2 regions of the Blautia sp. NSJ-140 genome follow, and region 1 is predicted to be linked to the other one. Evidence: riboswitches for the same ligand, from Rfam matches in the RefSeq annotation. Region 1 holds a riboswitch; the other holds the start of a gene.
The links. A riboswitch is a leader RNA that binds a small molecule or an ion and turns the genes downstream of it on or off. The one in region 1 is predicted to bind ZMP and ZTP.
Positions count from the first base shown of each region.

Region 2: it holds a riboswitch for ZMP and ZTP, as region 1 does, so the genes downstream of both, MUB50_RS09660 (formate--tetrahydrofolate ligase) here and MUB50_RS02845 (IMP cyclohydrolase) in region 1, are expected to answer to the same signal.

Region 1 covers NZ_JALIFS010000002.1:72,138-81,348, forward strand. The annotation lists gene topA (type I DNA topoisomerase) at 1-1,327, shown strand, start outside; gene codY (GTP-sensing pleiotropic transcriptional regulator CodY) at 1,474-2,259, shown strand; gene groES (co-chaperone GroES) at 2,557-2,841, shown strand; gene groL (chaperonin GroEL) at 2,889-4,508, shown strand; gene MUB50_RS02830 (DUF6106 family protein) at 4,622-5,125, shown strand; gene guaB (IMP dehydrogenase) at 5,194-6,648, shown strand; gene MUB50_RS02840 (peptidoglycan recognition protein family protein) at 6,761-7,477, shown strand; ZMP/ZTP riboswitch at 7,575-7,656, shown strand; gene MUB50_RS02845 (IMP cyclohydrolase) at 7,743-8,456, shown strand; gene MUB50_RS02850 (phosphoribosylaminoimidazolecarboxamide formyltransferase) at 8,495-9,211, shown strand, end outside.
Region 2 covers NZ_JALIFS010000007.1:46,274-55,484, reverse strand. The annotation lists gene MUB50_RS09700 (AraC family transcriptional regulator) at 1-237, shown strand, start outside; gene MUB50_RS09695 (sensor histidine kinase) at 249-1,415, opposite strand; gene MUB50_RS09690 (response regulator transcription factor) at 1,412-2,089, opposite strand; gene MUB50_RS09685 (TlpA family protein disulfide reductase) at 2,295-3,443, shown strand; gene MUB50_RS09680 (CD1871A family CXXC motif-containing protein) at 3,471-3,623, shown strand; gene MUB50_RS09675 (4Fe-4S binding protein) at 3,631-4,479, shown strand; gene MUB50_RS09670 (helix-turn-helix domain-containing protein) at 4,546-5,274, opposite strand; gene MUB50_RS09665 (sodium-dependent transporter) at 5,496-6,896, shown strand; ZMP/ZTP riboswitch at 7,112-7,194, shown strand; gene MUB50_RS09660 (formate--tetrahydrofolate ligase) at 7,269-8,954, shown strand.

The sequences.
Region 1 (9,211 bases):
GAACGCTCCCCTTCCGTTTACCACAAGTACTCTGCAGCAGGAAGCTGCCAAGACATTGAATTTTTCTACGCAGAAGACTATGCGCCTGGCACAGCAGTTATATGAAGGTGTGGATGTAAAAGGCAGTGGTACGGTAGGTCTGATCTCCTATCTGCGTACAGATTCCACTCGAATTTCAGAGGAAGCAGATGCAGCAGCAAGAACTTATATTTCTGAGCAGTATGGTTTAGATTATGTTTCTCAGACAGAGAAGGCAATCAAAAACGGACAGAAGATACAGGATGCTCATGAGGCAATCCGTCCTACAGATATTGCGAGGACACCAGTTCTGGTGAAGGAATCCCTGACCAGGGATCAGTTCCGTTTATATCAGCTGATCTGGAGACGTTTTGCGGCAAGCAGAATGGCACCGGCACGTTATGAGACCACGTCTGTCAAGATCGGAGCAGGTGAGTATGTGTTTACGGTTGCGGCATCCAAGGTTGCCTTTGATGGTTTTATGTCTGTGTACACAGAAGAGGGCGATGACAAAAAGGGCAATGTTTTAAGTCAAAGTCTGGAGAGGGGTATGGAGCTGAAGCTGAAAGAGCTGAAGCCGGAGCAGCATTTTACACAGCCGCCGGCACATTACACAGAGGCGTCACTTGTAAAGACCATGGAAGAGCTTGGAATCGGACGTCCAAGTACGTATGCGCCGACCATCACAACGATCATCAGCAGACGCTATGTATCCAAGGAACAGAAAAATCTTTACGTCACAGAGCTTGGAGAGGTTGTTAATAATATTATGAAACAGGCTTTTCCAAGTATTGTGGATGTAAACTTTACAGCAACTATGGAGGGGCTTTTGGACTGCGTGGAAGCTGGTACTGTACAGTGGAAAACGGTTGTACGTAACTTCTATCCGGATCTGAAGCATGATGTGGATGAGGCTGAAAAAGAACTTGAGAAAGTTGATATACAGGATGAGGTTACGGATGTGATCTGCGACAACTGTGGCCGCAACATGGTGATCAAGTATGGTCCTCATGGAAGATTTCTTGCATGTCCCGGATTTCCGGACTGCCGTAATACAAAACCATATTATGAGAAAATCGGTGTTGCATGTCCGAAGTGCGGCGGCGAAATTGTCATGAAAAAAACGAAAAAAGGCAGAAAATATTACGGATGTGAGAATAATCCGGAATGTGATTTTATGTCCTGGCAGAAACCTTCTGCAAAGAAATGTCCGAAATGTGGTAATTATATGCTCGAAAAGGGAAATAAACTGGTTTGTAGCCAGGAAACCTGTGGATATGTGGAACAAAAACCAAAAGATGAAGATTGATCGAAAAAATGCTTTTCTATTAATTTTCAGAAAATCCCGTTAAAAATAAAAAAAATATAAAAATGTCTTGTAAATTTCCAGAATAACGTGTAATATTAGACTAGAAAAACGATTTCTTTCAAGGTACGAAAGTGAAAGGAGGAAAAATGAGCGTTCAGTTGCTAGATAAAACTAGAAAAATCAATAAGCTTCTGCATAACAGCAGCTCAAGCAAGGTAGTGTTTAACGACATTTGTCAGGTGCTCATGGAAACCTTAAGTTCCAATATCCTGGTACTCAGTAAGAAAGGTAAGGTTCTGGGAGTCAGTATCTGCCCGGGTGTGGATGAGATCACAGAGCTGATCGATGACAAGATTGGCGGACATATCGACCCGTTATTAAATGAGAGATTTCTTGGTGTTCTTTCCACAAAGGAGAATGTCAATCTCCAGACACTTGGCTTTGAGCATGTACCCGGAAATTATCAGGGAATCGTGAATCCGATCGATATTGCAGGTGAGAGACTGGGAACGTTATTCATGTACCGCAATGATCATCCCTATGATATTGAAGATATTATCGTCAGCGAGTATGGTACAACAGTTGTAGGCCTGGAAATGATGCGTGCGGTTCATGATGAGAACGCGGAAGAAGACAGAAAACAGCAGATCGTTAAATCGGCATTCAGTACACTGTCCTTCTCAGAGCTTGAGGCGATCATCCATATCTTTGATGAGCTGGATGGGGATGAGGGTATCCTGGTTGCCAGCAAGATCGCTGACCGTGTAGGTATCACCAGATCTGTGATCGTAAATGCATTGCGTAAATTCGAGAGTGCAGGTGTGATCGAATCCCGTTCATCCGGTATGAAGGGAACTTACATTAAAGTTCTTAATGAAGTGATCTTTGATGAGCTTGAGGAGATAAAAGCACAGAGAAGCAAGAAGGCATAATGTGATCAGCACTGTCAGATGCTTGATATAAGATAAAGAACGTGACAAAAGAGACTTCCCGTTATCGTGGGAGTCTCTTTTTTGTCTGTTTCATAAAATCAAAATAAATAATGAAATTAAGAAAACAAGAGAAAAAAAGAGTATTAAAGAGATAAAATTAGAATAATATAGAAAAACTATATCTTAAAAGGGTTGCGAAAATATGTGAAATTCACTAATATAGCCATAGTGATTAGCACTCGTAGAAAGTGAGTGCTAGCAGACGAAGATGGAACTTATAAAGGAGGAACATAGATCATGAAGTTAGTACCTTTAGGCGACAGAGTAGTATTAAAACAGGTTGAAGCAGAAGAAACAACAGCATCCGGGATTGTGCTTCCGGGACAGGCACAGGAGAAACCACAGCAGGCAGAGGTTATTGCAGTTGGACCTGGCGGAGTTGTAAACGGGAAAGAAGTAAAAATGGAAGTAGAAGTCGGAAATACTGTTATCTATTCCAAATATGCAGGAACAGAAGTAAAGATGGATGGAACTGATTATATTATTGTAAAGCAGGAAGATATCCTGGCAATCATTAAATAATATAAACATCTTATCGTATATCAATATAAATAGGAGGTCATTTTATCATGGCAAAAGAGATTAAATATGGCGCAGAAGCAAGAGCAGCACTTGAAGCTGGTGTAAATAAACTTGCAGATACAGTAAGAGTGACACTTGGACCGAAAGGAAGGAATGTAGTCCTTGACAAATCTTTCGGTGCTCCGCTTATCACAAACGATGGTGTTTCCATTGCAAAAGAGATTGAGCTTGAGGACGGATTTGAGAATATGGGTGCCCAGATCATCAAAGAAGTTGCATCCAAGACAAATGATGTAGCTGGTGATGGTACTACAACAGCAACCGTACTTGCACAGGCAATGGTACATGAGGGAATGAAGAACCTGGCTGCAGGCGCAAACCCGATTATCCTCAGAAAAGGAATGAAAAAAGCAACAGATGTTGCAGTAGAAGCAATCAAAAACATGAGCCAGGCGATCAACGGAAAAGCTCAGATTGCTAATGTAGCTGCAATCTCTGCAAGTGATGAGCAGGTTGGACAGCTTGTTGCAGACGCTATGGAGAAAGTTTCCAAAGATGGTGTTATCACTGTTGAGGAGTCCAAGACAATGCATACAGAGCTTGATCTGGTAGAAGGTATGCAGTTTGACCGTGGATATATTTCCGCATACATGTCAACAGATATGGAGAAGATGGAGGCAACTCTTGATGATCCGTACATCCTGATCACAGATAAGAAGATCAGCAATATTCAGGAGATCCTTCCGCTTCTTGAGCAGGTCGTTCAGGCAGGTGCAAAACTTCTCATCATCGCTGAGGATGTTGAGGGTGAGGCTCTTACAACCCTGATCGTTAACAAACTGAGAGGAACATTCCAGGTAGTAGCTGTTAAAGCTCCTGGTTATGGCGACAGAAGAAAAGAGATGCTTCAGGATATCGCAATCCTGACAGGCGGACAGGTAATCTCCGACGAGCTTGGCCTTGACCTGAAAGAAGCTAAGATGGAGCAGCTTGGACGTGCAAAATCTGTTAAAGTTGCAAAAGAGAACACCGTTATCGTTGACGGTCTTGGAGATAAAGAAGACATCGCAAAACGTGTTGCTCAGATCCGTGCACAGATCGAGGAGACAAAATCTGAGTTTGATAAAGAGAAACTTCAGGAGAGACTTGCAAAACTGGCTGGCGGCGTAGCTGTTATCCGTGTAGGTGCTGCTACTGAGACAGAGATGAAGGAAGCAAAACTTCGTCTGGAAGATGCTCTTGCAGCAACAAGAGCAGCTGTTGAGGAAGGTATCATCGCAGGTGGCGGATCCGCTTACATCCATGCATCCAAAGAAGTTGCAAAACTTGTTGCAACACTTGAGGGAGACGAGAAGACAGGTGCAGCTGTGATCATGAAAGCTCTTGAGGCTCCGCTGTTCCACATTGCCGCAAATGCAGGACTGGAAGGCTCTGTTATCATCAACAAAGTAAGAGAGTCTGAGGTTGGAACTGGTTTCGATGCTCTGAATGAGAAATATGTAAATATGGTTGAGAACGGAATTCTTGACCCGGCTAAAGTTACAAGAAGTGCTCTGCAGAACGCAACAAGCGTTGCATCTACACTCCTTACAACAGAAGCTGTAGTTTCCACGATCAAGGAAGATACTCCTGCTCCGGCACCAAACCCGGGAATGGGAATGATGTAATTTCAATCAGGCAGGTAAATAATTTACAAAATGAGAGGGCCTGCGTCATGGACGCGGCTCTCTTTTTGTGTTATAATCAAAAGAAATCAGTAAATTACGAAAGGAAGAAGCAAATGAGTGACTTATATTCAGAACTTCTGGTAAAGAAGAAACAGACAGGGAAGGATCTTGTTGTAAAATACGGTCTTATTGCACTGACCGTGATCATGGTTCTGGGAGGTCTGGTGCTGAATGCACTTCTTCTGGTTCCGGCTATCGCTCTTGGTGTTGCATGTTATTTTGTAATTCCGAAAACAGACCTGGAATATGAATATCTGTTTGTTAACGGGGAACTGGATATTGATATGATCATGTCCAAGTCAAAGAGAAAAAGAGTAAAATCACTCCAGCTTGCGGAGGCTGATCTTGTGGCACCTCTGAAATCCCACAGAATGGATTATTACAACGGAAATCAGAAGATGAAAACCATAGACTTTTCCTCAGGTATTGAGGATCATAAGCGCTATGCCATGATCGTAAGAGACAGCGGAGAAACCTGCAAGGTGATCCTGGAGCTGGATGATGAACTTGCCAATACTATGAAAAATTCTGCACCGAGTAAAGTTTTTTTGGATTGACATGAATCTTGTTTTTTGTTACACTAGTTCACAAATTTAAAATATCTTACACAAAGGGAGGAAATGCAATGGGTACTATTATTGGTGAAGGCATTACGTTTGATGACGTCCTGCTGGTTCCGGCTTATTCTAAAGTAATTCCGAATCAGGTTGATGTTTCAACGTATTTAACCAAGAAAGTAAAGCTGAATATCCCCATGATGAGTGCGGGAATGGACACAGTTACAGAGCACAGAATGGCAATTGCTATGGCCAGACAGGGTGGTATCGGTATCATTCACAAGAATATGTCCATTGAGGCACAGGCAGAAGAGGTTGACAAAGTTAAACGTTCTGAGAACGGTGTTATCACCGATCCGTTTTATCTTTCAGCAGAGCATACACTGAAGGATGCCAATGATCTGATGGCGAAATACCGTATTTCCGGTGTTCCGATCACAGAAGGCAGAAAACTGGTAGGTATTATCACAAACCGTGATCTTAAATTTGAGACAGATTTCAGCAGAAAGATCAAGGAGTGCATGACTTCAGAAGGACTGATCACAGCTAAGGAAGGAATCACACTTGAGGATGCCAAGAAGATCCTTGCGAAATCCCGTAAGGAGAAATTACCCATTGTAGATGATGACTTTAATTTAAAAGGACTCATTACCATCAAGGATATCGAGAAACAGATTAAGTATCCGCTTGCAGCCAAGGATGCACAGGGAAGACTTCTCTGTGGTGCTGCGGTTGGTATCACAGCAAATGTGCTTGCACGTGTTGATGCGCTTGTGAAGGCTAATGTAGATGTGATCGTAATTGATTCTGCACATGGTCATTCAGAAAACATTTTAAAAGCAGTCCGCGAGATCAAGACAGTATATCCGGAACTTCAGGTAATCGCAGGTAATGTTGCAACAGGCGAAGCTACCAAGGCTCTGATCGAGGCCGGAGTAGATGCAGTCAAAGTTGGTATCGGACCGGGATCTATCTGTACAACACGTGTTGTTGCAGGTATTGGTGTTCCGCAGGTTACTGCAGTTATGGATTGTTATGAAGTGGCTAACAGCTACGGAATCCCGATCATTGCAGACGGCGGTATCAAATATTCCGGAGATATCACCAAGGCCATCGCAGCAGGTGCCAATGTCTGCATGATGGGAAGTATGTTCGCAGGATGCGATGAGAGCCCGGGAACATTCGAGCTTTACCAGGGAAGAAAATATAAAGTATATCGTGGAATGGGATCTATCGCAGCTATGGAGAATGGCAGCAAAGACCGTTATTTCCAGGAGAATGCCAAGAAGCTTGTGCCGGAGGGTGTTGAGGGTCGTGTTGCGTATAAAGGACACGTTGAGGATACCGTATTCCAGCTGATCGGTGGTTTAAGATCCGGTATGGGTTACTGTGGAGCAGAGAATATTGAGAAGCTTAAGACAACAGGCAGATTCATCAAGATTTCAGCTGCATCTCTTAAAGAGTCACATCCACATGACATCCACATCACAAAAGAGGCTCCAAACTACAGTGTAGATGAATAATAAAGGAAAAAAAGGTAAGACCGGTAAAAAGTCACCCAGGCCGTCCCGTAGCGGGCGGCCTGTTTCCGTAAAGAAAACTTCCTCCGAGTCTTCCAGAAGAAAAAAGAAGTCTTTGAGAAAAAAGAATCCGATCAAGATCCTGCAAAGGGTTGTGCTGATATTTATCATTGTGATCGTTGCTTTTGCTGCGTGTGTGTTAGGATACGCATTTTTGGAGATGCGCATGGAACAGAGTGAAACTCAGTCCGGACAGGAAGAAATATCCGGGAATGCCAGCGGAAATGGCGGGCCGGAACAATGGCAGGCAGAAGGAGCGCCTTTTATTGATGTGGAGCTTCTGACACCGAATTCCTATTCCAGACCACAGATTTCTATCGAACAGGTAAATTATATAGCCATTCATTATACGGCCAATCCGGGATCTACTGCCGTATCCAACCGGAATTATTTTGAAAATCTTGCGACAACACAGGACAACAAAGTCAGCAGTCATTTTGTGATAGGGTTGGAGGGAGAAGTGGTACAATGTATTCCTACCTCGGAAATATCCTATGCCACAAATTCCAGAAATGTAGATACCATATCCATTGAATGCTGCCATCCGGATGAAACAGGGCAGTTTAATACAGCAACCTATGATTCGACGGTAAAGCTGACAGCGTGGCTTTGTACACGCTTTGGGCTGACTTCGGATCAGGTGATCCGTCATTATGATGTTACAGGTAAAGACTGTCCGAAGTATTACGTGGAGAATCTCGATGCATGGATCCAGATGAAATCAGACATTGCCGCACAGATCCAGACAGATTATGCATTACAGGGGAAATAAAGTGTTATTGTTTATTTTGTGAGCAACAAGAAGTCTGGAAAAATAATTTCTGAAAATAGGGGCTTGAAAATTAAGAAGAAGTATTGTAGTATAACAGCAGAAGCTGCATGACTGGCGGAAAGTAGGATCACCTACAGGGAGTGCAGTGAAGTGAGAAGCCGACCGCCTGGGCAGCCTGATAAGGGGTGTCCAGGCGGTTTTTTGTTACCGTTCATATCCTGGGATAAGCCCTGGGCCTTACATTAGACAAGGAGGACTGTGAAAAATGACGACATTTTCACTTGAAAAAGAACTGAAAGAAAATTCCTATCCGGGAAGAGGAATTGTGATCGGACGTTCCGCTGACGGGAAACATGCAGTTACTGCATATTTTATTATGGGAAGAAGCGAGAACAGCAGAAACCGTATTTTTGTTGAGGATGGGGAAGGAATCCGTACACAGGCTTTTGATCCATCCAAGCTTACAGACCCGAGCCTGATCATCTATGCACCGGTACGTGTCCTTGGAAATAAGACCATTGTAACAAATGGTGATCAGACAGATACGATCTATGAGGGAATGGACAGACAGCTTACCTTTGAACAGTCTCTCCGCAGCAGAGAGTTTGAGCCGGATGCGCCGAACTATACACCTCGTATTTCAGGCGTTCTTCATGTTGAAAACGGTAAATTCAATTATGCGATGTCTATTTTAAAGAGCAATAACGGAAATCCGGATTCCTGTCTTCGTTATACATTCGCCTATGAGAATGCGGCAGCAGGACAGGGACGTTTTATCCATACTTATAAATGTGATGGAAATCCACTTCCAAGTTTCGAGGGAGAGCCGAAGCTGGTAGAGATCCCAAGCGATATTGATGAATTTGCGGATCTCCTCTGGAAGAGCCTGAACCAGGATAATAAAGTTTCTCTCTTTGTTCGTTTTATTGACATTGAGACAGGAAAATATGAATCCAGGATTGTAAACAAGAATAAATAAGAAAATAGGGATATCACAGAGAACGGAGGAGCTTTTTCATGAAAGAATTACAGTTAAAATATGGATGTAACCCAAATCAGAAACCATCAAAGATCTATATGGCAGATGGAAGTGAGCTTCCGATCCAGGTACTCTCCGGAAGACCAGGATACATCAACTTCCTGGATGCTTTTAATGGCTGGCAGCTGGTACGTGACCTTAAGAAAGCAACCGGACTTCCGGCAGCAACTTCATTTAAGCATGTATCTCCGGCAGGTGCTTCCATCGGACTCCCACTGAATGAGACACTGGCAAAGATCTATTGGGTAGACGATATGGACTGGAAGAATTTTTCTCCGCTTGCATGTGCATATGCAAGAGCAAGAGGTGCAGATCGTATGTCATCATTTGGTGATTTCATTTCTCTTTCTGATATCTGCGACAAAGATACCGCAATGCTCATCAAGAGAGAAGTTTCTGATGGTGTGATCGCACCTGGATATACAGAGGAGGCTCTTGAAATTCTGAAGCAGAAGAAAAAAGGCAATTACAATGTGATCCAGATTGATGAAAACTATGTTCCGGAACCTTTGGAGCACAAACAGGTATTTGGAGTTACTTTTGAGCAGGGCCGCCAGGAGCTGGCAATTGATGATGCGCTGATCTCCAATATTGTAACAGAGAATAAAGAGCTTACGGAAGAAGCCAAGAGAGATATGAAGGTTTCTTTGATCATCCTGAAATATACACAGTCCAATTCCGTATGCTTTGTTAAG
Region 2 (9,211 bases), on a different contig from region 1:
CATGTACATCCAAACTATCTCAGCACATTGTTCCGCCGGGAATACGACCAGTCACCCCGGGAATATCTCCGTAAAGTAAGGATGAATCAGGCAAAGATCCTGCTGACCACCACAGAATATTCCATATCCGATATTTCATCAGATGTTGGATATACGAATCCTTTTCAGTTTTCGAAAGTATTCAAAAGCTGCTATGGAATTTCACCTACAGAGTATCGGAATATGAGACAAGTGTAATACAAACATGTTCAGACTGGCAGCATGATTGCGATTACGCTGCCTTTTTTGCTGCTTTCCAGTACTTTTACCTGTCCGTTATGCTGTCTGACAATTTCACTGACAAGTGCAAGTCCCAGGCCGGCACCTCCCATAGCACGGCTTCTTGATTTGTCCACACGGAAGAACGGGGTGAAGATTTTTTCCTGATATTCGGGAGGAATGCCGATTCCGGTATCAGAGACTTCAAGAAAGACGTAATTGACAGATGTGGATGTATCTGTTATTTCTTCGGAAAGATGGATATTTACGGTTACTTTTCCACCGGAGTGATTGTATTTGATCGCATTTTCCACAAGATTGTACACAGCGCGATACAGCAGCAGGTAGCTTCCGGTAATGATGCAGTCCCCCTCCTGCTGGATCAGTTCAATATCCTTCTGTTCCGCTACGGAAGCCAGGTCGCAGAACACCTCATCAGTCAGTGCTGCCAGAGAGATTCTTTCGGAACGTTCAACAGTCTGTACACCGGTCATATCTAGGAGGATTTCAGCCAGATGGGAAAGTCGCCCGGTCTGTTCCTGGAGCATGGCAAAAATCTCCTGATAATCTTTTAAAGCAGGTGCTTCCCTGCGGGCAAAAACCTCCAGATTTGTCTGGATAACGGCAAGAGGAGTCCTCAGCTCATGGGCTGCATTGGCAGAAAATTGCTTCTGGGCAGTAAAAGCTTCATCCAGGCGTGCGAGCATTTTGTTAAATGAAATTGTCAGGCGGGAAATCTCGTCATTGGTAGCAGGAACTTCAAGAGTCTTCGAAAGGTTCTGGGCCTCTATTTTGTTCACCTCCTGGCTGAGCCTGCGAAGAGGAAGTAATGCCTGACGGCTGATAAAATATGTGCAGATACTGCTGAGAAGGATGATGATTCCTGTTACCATGAGTCCTTTGGTGAGAAAAAGCTTTTTTGTTAGCTGCAGCTGATTGGAAAGCTCCGGAAATAAGACGGAGGGATTCATATTAAAGGTGATGGGAGCAGAATCAGTGTTATCAATCCGTATCATGTAATCTCCCAGATCCTCCATTCCGGCAACTGCGGACTGGCTAATAAAAAAATACATCAGAATGCAGGTGACTGTCATAAGCAGCGCAGTGATCAGTGTCAGACGCCATTGAAGAGAAAGCTTTCCGGTTATTTTTTTCATTGCATATCCTCCGTTAAAATGTAACCCTGGCCGATCTTATTCTGTATTGGATCAAAGCCGAGAGCAGTGCGCAGTTTTTTTCGAAGAGAAGAAATGTGGACACGAATGGAATTGCTGAGACTGTTGACGCTTCCGTCCCAGATATGCTCGATCATTTCTTCCGGGCTTATGATACGGTTCTGATGAAGAAGGAAATATTCCAGAAGAGAACTTTCCTTTCGGGTCAGAGAAAGGGGGAGTCCATCGATACTGGCCTTTCTTGTACGGGTATCAAAGCTGATACGTCCGCATTGCAGACACACATCCTGCTGGATGAATTTTCTTCGTGTCAGACTTCGGATCCGTGCCTCCAGCTCTTCAAAATGAAAAGGCTTTGTGAGATAGTCATTGGCACCGAGATCAAGCCCTTCAACCTTGTCCTGGATCTGTCCTCTGGCAGAGAGGATCAAAACGGGAGTGGAAGTATCGGATTCCCGAAACTGGCGCAGGATTTCCAGACCATCAACGCCTGGAAGATTCAGATCAAGAAGGATGAGATCATAATTTTCCACAAGACATAATTCCAGTCCTTCATCCCCGTCAAAACATGTGTCCGCTTCATAGCCATCCATACGAAGTCCCTCCGCAATAGACTGGCAGAGCTGCTGTTCATCTTCGATTATCAATATATGCATAATAAATCCTCCAAAAAAACAGTTGATTTTGCTTTGTTATCTATAATATCATGTATAGCATAAAATTCCTGTAAATTTTTTTGTTTCTTAACAGAGATTTTATACAGGGGATGATATAGTAAGGCTACAGAGAACAAAATTTATATATAAAATATATGCTGGTTCCGGATATGGGCCGGTGATATCAGAAGGGAGAATATAAACAATGAAATTAAGAACACAGAAAATAACAGCACTTATGGCAGCTGCGGTATTAGGAATATCTGCATTTGGAAGCGTGCCGGTAACAGCGGCGGAAAGCACGGAAACAGCAGATCCCGGAGCGGCAATGATGATGGATGGAGAGGCAGTTTCATCAGATCTGGTAGCAGGTACATTTAAGCCTTCCGACGTAACCTGCAAGGCACAGGATTCTTATGAATATCCGTTTCTGGGACTGAAGCTTTCACTTTCGAAGGAGCTGTTAAAGCAGATCAAGGACCAGAGCATTGCAATGCTTACCACGGAAGATTTTGAGAATCAGACCAATGCAGTGACATATGCCTACGTAAGCTGGAGCAAAATGACAGAGGAACAGAAAAATGCCGAAATACAGAAGATGGGAACAGGATATGACGACTGGGTGGCAGGTCTGGACAGAATCGGTACAATTGGCGTTTATGACGAAGCTTCACAGAAAAAGCTGGATGAGATCACCGGCTGTACAGAGCATAAAGAGCTTGGAAGCAGCAGTGACGGGAAATACAAATATTATCTGAGCACCAACAAAGATGCAGATGAAAAGCTGACAAAGGAGCTGGAAAAGATCAAAACCGATATTACGGAAATGACACCGTATCAGAATATTTCCGTGTTTGATCAGCCACAGGATACCAGCAGCAACCCGGAGGATGTAAAATCTGTAGGAAAATTTGAAACAACAGGAATAGATGGAAAAACATATACAGAAAAAGTGTTCAGTGACTATGACCTGACGCTGGTAAATGTTTTTACAACCTGGTGCTCACCATGTGTAAAAGAGATTCCGGAACTTCAGGAGCTCTATAAAGAAATGAAAGATAAAGGCGTTGGAGTAGCAGGCGTAGTGCTTGATACTACAGATGAAAAGGGAAATCAGGATGAGGAAGCTGTAAAGAAAGCAGGCATTCTTCAGGAAAAAACAAAAGCAGAATATCCGTTCCTGACACCGGATGCAACTATGATGAACGGTCGTCTGCAGGGGATTTCCGCATTTCCTGAAACATTTTTTGTTGACAAAGATGGAAACATTGTAGGCGACACCTATACAGGAAGCCATACACTGGACGAATGGAAGGAAATCGTGGAAAAAGAGCTTAAAAACGTTTCAAAGTAAAACATGATCATTATGGAGAGTGGAAAAATGATTCGGAAAATAACAGAATCCAGGTGGATCGGACCAGCTCTGGCGTTTTTGGGGATTTTACTGATGATACTGGGAATCTGCAGGGGCGAGGTATCTGTAGTTTTTACAAAAGCGATCAACATCTGTATGGAGTGTATAGGCATTGGATAATAAGAAGATGAAAATAAATGAATGGCCGCGGCATGGGATTCAGGCATTGTGGGCGGCCCTTACAAATAGTCACATATCAGGGTTTATAACTGGCAAGATCTACACCGGAAAACTGAAAAATGTATGTGTTCCGGGGCTGAACTGCTATTCCTGCCCCGGGGCAAGAGGGGCCTGCCCCATTGGTTCTCTTCAGGCTGTGATCGGAAGCTGGAACTTCAAAATGGCATATTATGTAGCTGGATTTCTGATCTTTGTAGGAGCGTTGCTTGGAAGACTGGTGTGCGGATTTCTCTGCCCCTTTGGACTGATCCAGGATCTGTTGAACAAGATTCCTTTTCCAAAGAAGATCCGGACATTTCGTGGAGATAAGCTTCTGCGAAAACTGAAATATGTGATCTTTCTTGTATTTGTGATCATACTTCCCATGTTTGTAGTAGATATCATGGGGCAGGGAGCACCATATTTCTGCAAGCTGATCTGTCCGGCAGGAACGCTGGAGGGAGGTATCCCGCTGGTGCTGCTGAACAAATCCATGCGAAGTGCAGTAGGCTGGCTGTACATGTGGAAAAATACGATCCTGGTGATCACCATTATCTTATCAATTATGATATACCGGCCATTCTGTAAGTATATCTGTCCGCTGGGAGCTTTTTATTCGGTATTTAATAAAGTTTCCGTTTTTCGTTACAGAGTAGATAAAGAAAAATGTGTTCACTGTGGAAAATGCAGAAATATCTGCCAGATGGAGGTCGATCCGACTGAGGATCCCAACAGTACAGAGTGCATCCGATGTGGAAGATGTAAAAAGATATGTCCGACACAGGCAATCCGGTGTGGGTTTGCAGGAAAATCCTGATACAGAAAAATACGAAAACGGTACAGCTTATAAAATATAAGATGTACCGTTTTTTGAGACAGTAAACTACTTTTCCATATTATCTATCAGTAACATATTCAGCTGTTCCCAGCGCTTCAGATCTTTTTTTGTAAAAAGAAGCTGGTGGCGGAAAGCTTCGGTAAGCTCCTGCGGTTTTAAAGTGATCACACATTTGAATGCGCAGGGCATCAGATCCGCACTGGAAATCCCACACAAAAGTCCTGTTGTAAAATCTCGAAGCTCCAGAGGATTAAAAATGTACAGGAGATCTTCTTCCAGTGGGTTATACTGATTTACAAAGGAAAAACGGATCAGCATATCACTGTAAAGAACTTTTCCGGTGTAAAAAATCTCACTGCTTCTTCCGTTGGCAGAAACAGAACAGATCGTTAAGGTTGCTTCATATTTTCCGGATTCGCCCTTTTTTTCATAAATATCGATGATGCCATCCTTTGTACGCTGATATCGTCCATCGTAAAAGTAAAAATATAGCCTCTGGGCCTGAAAAAATGGGCTTTTTTGTCCTTTTCCCGGTGCATTGGACGGTTCACTGGCTGTTTCAGGAAGACCAGTGGTAAGCTGGGACATAGATACCTGGAGAATCTGGCTGATCTCATATAAAGTTTCGATATCAACGGAGATATCTCCGTTTTCATATTTGCATATGGTAGCTCGGCTTTTATGGATGGCATCTGCCAGATCCTGCAGAGTCATCTTTCCGGCTTTTCGGTATTTTCTTATTTGTTCACCTACATAACAGGTAAAATCACTCATTTTGTTTCCTCATACTATCTATTTTTCTTATTAATTTTCATTGTATACGATTATATCGGAAAAACAGGTTCTTTGTAAAGTGGCAAGAAACTTTTTTGAAATAAAATTTCGTAAAAAGAAACTTCTGCCATTTGCACTTATCTTTATTTAGGGTAAGATATAGCTGTTAGGCTGAAGGTTTCAGACTATATCAAATATATACTTGAAGAGGGGAAATTGAAATGAAAGAAAAAGGAAGTAGCTTTTCCGGCTCAATAGGTTTTGTCCTGGCGGCAGCTGGAAGTGCAGTAGGAGTTGGAAATATCTGGAGATTCCCATATCTCTGTGCCAAAGATGGAGGAGGCCTTTTCCTGCTGGTTTATCTGGTACTGGTACTGACTTTTGGATTTGTACTGTTGACAACGGATGTAGCACTTGGGAGAAAGACAAAGAAAAATGCATTGAGAGCTTTTGAAGCACTTAATCCAAAGTGGAAATTTTTAGGACATTTAACGTTTCTGGTTCCGGCATTGATCATGACCTATTATTCTGTTATCGGTGGATGGATTGCAAAATATTTTTTTACTTATATTATTTCTGATGGGAAAGATGCGGCTTCAGATGGATACTTTACATCATTTATTACATCAGATATTGCACCCGTTGTATTTATGCTGATTTTTCTGGCCCTGACTGCCTGGATCGTATTTCGTGGTGTGGAAAAGGGAATCGAAAAATTTTCCAGGATCATTATGCCGGGGCTGATTCTTCTGATCGTGATCATTGCCATTTTTTCACTGACACTGTCTCATACTGATACGGATGGAACTGTCCGCACTGGTATGCAGGGGCTGGCTGTTTACCTCAAACCGGATTTTCATGGACTGACGGTAAAACGCTTCCTGGAGATCCTTCTGGATGCGATGAGCCAGTTATTCTTTTCCTTAAGTGTATCTATGGGAATCATGATCACTTATGGTTCTTATGTGAAAAATGAAGTTAATTTAAATAAAGCAACAAATCAGATTGAGATCTTTGATACCGGCGTTGCGTTTCTTGCAGGAATGATGATCATACCGGCTGTTTTTGTATTTCTCGGAAAGGATGGAATGGCTTCCGGCCCAAGCCTGATATTTATCTCACTGCCAAAGGTTTTTGATGCCATGGGAGTATTTGGCCGTCCGGTGGCAATTGCATTTTTCCTGATGATGGGATTTGCGGCACTGACTTCCTGCGTATCTGTCATGGAGACACTGGTTGCAAACTGCATGGAACTTTATCATAAACCACGTAAGAAAATGTGTGGTGCTGTCGGAATCTATTCTCTTGTTACAGCGGTACTGATCTGCCTTGGTTATAACAAACTATATTTTGAACTTAAGCTGCCAAATGGTTCCGTTGGACAGCTTCTGGATGTGATGGATTATATCAGCAACAGTTTTCTGATGCCGTTTATCTCACTTTTGACAAGTATTCTGATCGGATGGGTGATCGGCCCTGACTGGATCATAGGAGAAGTGGAACGAAATGGGGAACACTTCAAACGGGCAGGGTTATATCGCTTTATGATCCGTTATGTAGTGCCGGTTGTAATGCTGATATTATTCCTGGTATCTACAGGATTTGCAGATTTGATTTCATAAGTGTGGTAAGAAAACTTCTCTGTATAGATGTATGTTTATGGTGCAGAAGGTGGAGAGAAAACTAGTACAGCGAATATTAATTTTTGCTGTACTGGTACATAAAACGAAAATGATTCAGAAAATTAGATTCAGCTCACTTTAAAAGTGAAAAAAATAATTTGATAATTTCTTGACAAGTACTGATAAATGTGTTAGTATTCAGTCATCAAATTAATAAGGTCTTCGGTGACTGACGGAATTGTGGGACTAACCACAAGGGAGCCGGAGATTTGATGAGTCGACCGTCTGGGCAGTATTTGAAGAAATTCGAATACTGCTCTTTTTTATGGGATAAAAAGATCCGGACGGTTGCTGCGGAGAAAGGAGAACATTATGGGATTCAAAAGTGACATCGAAATCGCACAGGAGTGCACAATGGAGCCAATTACCAAGATTGCGGAGAAAGCAGGTATTGATGACAAGTATCTGGAGCAGTATGGTAAATATAAAGCAAAGATCGACTATAATCTTCTGAAAGAAACAGACAAAAAAGACGGAAAGCTGATCCTTGTGACAGCCATCAACCCGACACCGGCAGGTGAGGGAAAAACTACGACAACCGTAGGTCTTGCAGATGGAATGCAGAGACTTGGAAAAAATGTTATGGTAGCTCTTCGTGAGCCATCTCTGGGACCGGTATTCGGTGTCAAGGGTGGTGCTGCAGGCGGCGGCTATGCACAGGTAGTTCCGATGGAGGATATCAACCTTCATTTTACCGGTGATTTCCATGCAATCGGTGCGGCAAACAACCTTCTTGCAGCAATGATCGACAACCATATCTTCCAGGGTAATGAGCTGAATATCGACCCGAGAAAGATCACCTGGAGACGCTGCGTGGATATGAACGACCGTCAGCTTCGTAATGTAGTAGACGGACTTGGCGGAAGAACAAACGGTATGCCACGTGAGGACGGATATGACATTACCGTAGCATCTGAGATCATGGCAGTTCTCTGTCTGGCAAGTGATATCAAAGATCTGAAGGAGAGACTTTCCAGAATCATCATCGGATATACTTACGGCAAGGTTGCTGAGCAGAAACCGGTAACAGCAGGAGATCTCCACGCAGAGGGTGCTATGACAGCACTTCTGAAGGATGCCCTGAAACCAAACCTTGTTCAGACACTGGAGCATGTTCCGGCAATCGTTCATGGCGGACCATTCGCAAATATCGCTCACGGATGTAACTCCGTAACCGCTACAAAGATGGCTATGAAGCTTGCTGATTATGCGATCACAGAGGCTGGCTTCGGTGCTGACCTTGGAGCTGAGAAATTCCTGGATATCAAGTGCCGTATGGCAGGTCTTACACCAAGTGCAGTTGTTATTGTGGCAACCGTACGTGCCCTGAAATACAACGGTGGCGTTGCAAAAGCTGACCTGAACAATGAAAACCTTGAGGCTCTTGAAAAAGGTATCCCGAACCTTCTGAAGCATGTAAGCAATATCAAGAATGTATACAAACTTCCATGTGTGGTAGCTATTAACGCATTCCCGACCGATACCAAGGCAGAGCTTGATTTTGTGGAAGCAAAATGCAAGGAGCTTGGCGTAAATGTAGCACTTTCTGAGGTATGGGCAAAAGGTGGCGAAGGCGGAATCAAGCTTGCTGAGGAAGTAATCCGTCTTGTTGAAGAGCCGAATGATTTCACATATGCTTATGAACTGGAAGGCTCCATCGAGGACAAACTAAACCAGATCGTACAGAAGGTTTACGGTGGAAAGAAAGTGGTTCTTACAGCAAATGCTCAGAAGCAGGCGAAACAGCTGGAGGCACTTGGATTTGGCAACTGTCCGATCTGTGTAGCTAAGACCCAGTACAGCTTAACAGACGACCAGACAAAGCTTGGTGCTCCGACAGATTTTGAGGTAACAGTAAGAAATCTTAAGATTTCCGCAGGTGCAGGATTTATTGTTGCACTGACAGGTGAGATCATGACCATGCCAGGTCTCCCGAAAGTACCGGCAGCAACTAAGATCGACGTAGACGAGAGCGGTAAGATCACAGGACTGTTCTAAGCAGAACGTGAAAGTATAATTATAAAGTATTTTTGAGGGGAATTCAGATAGACAGCGGTAGAACCTGTAGAAATAGAGGTTCTGCCGCTTTTTCTTATATTATTATAATATTGTTTATAATTATTTTACTAGTCTGAAAATTCTATATATGATATACTTAGAAAAAAGCAGGAGAGTGATTAATTGAAATTTGAGTGGGATCAGGAAAAGAATCTGATCAATCAGAAAAAACATAAGATATCATTCGAAACTGCAGC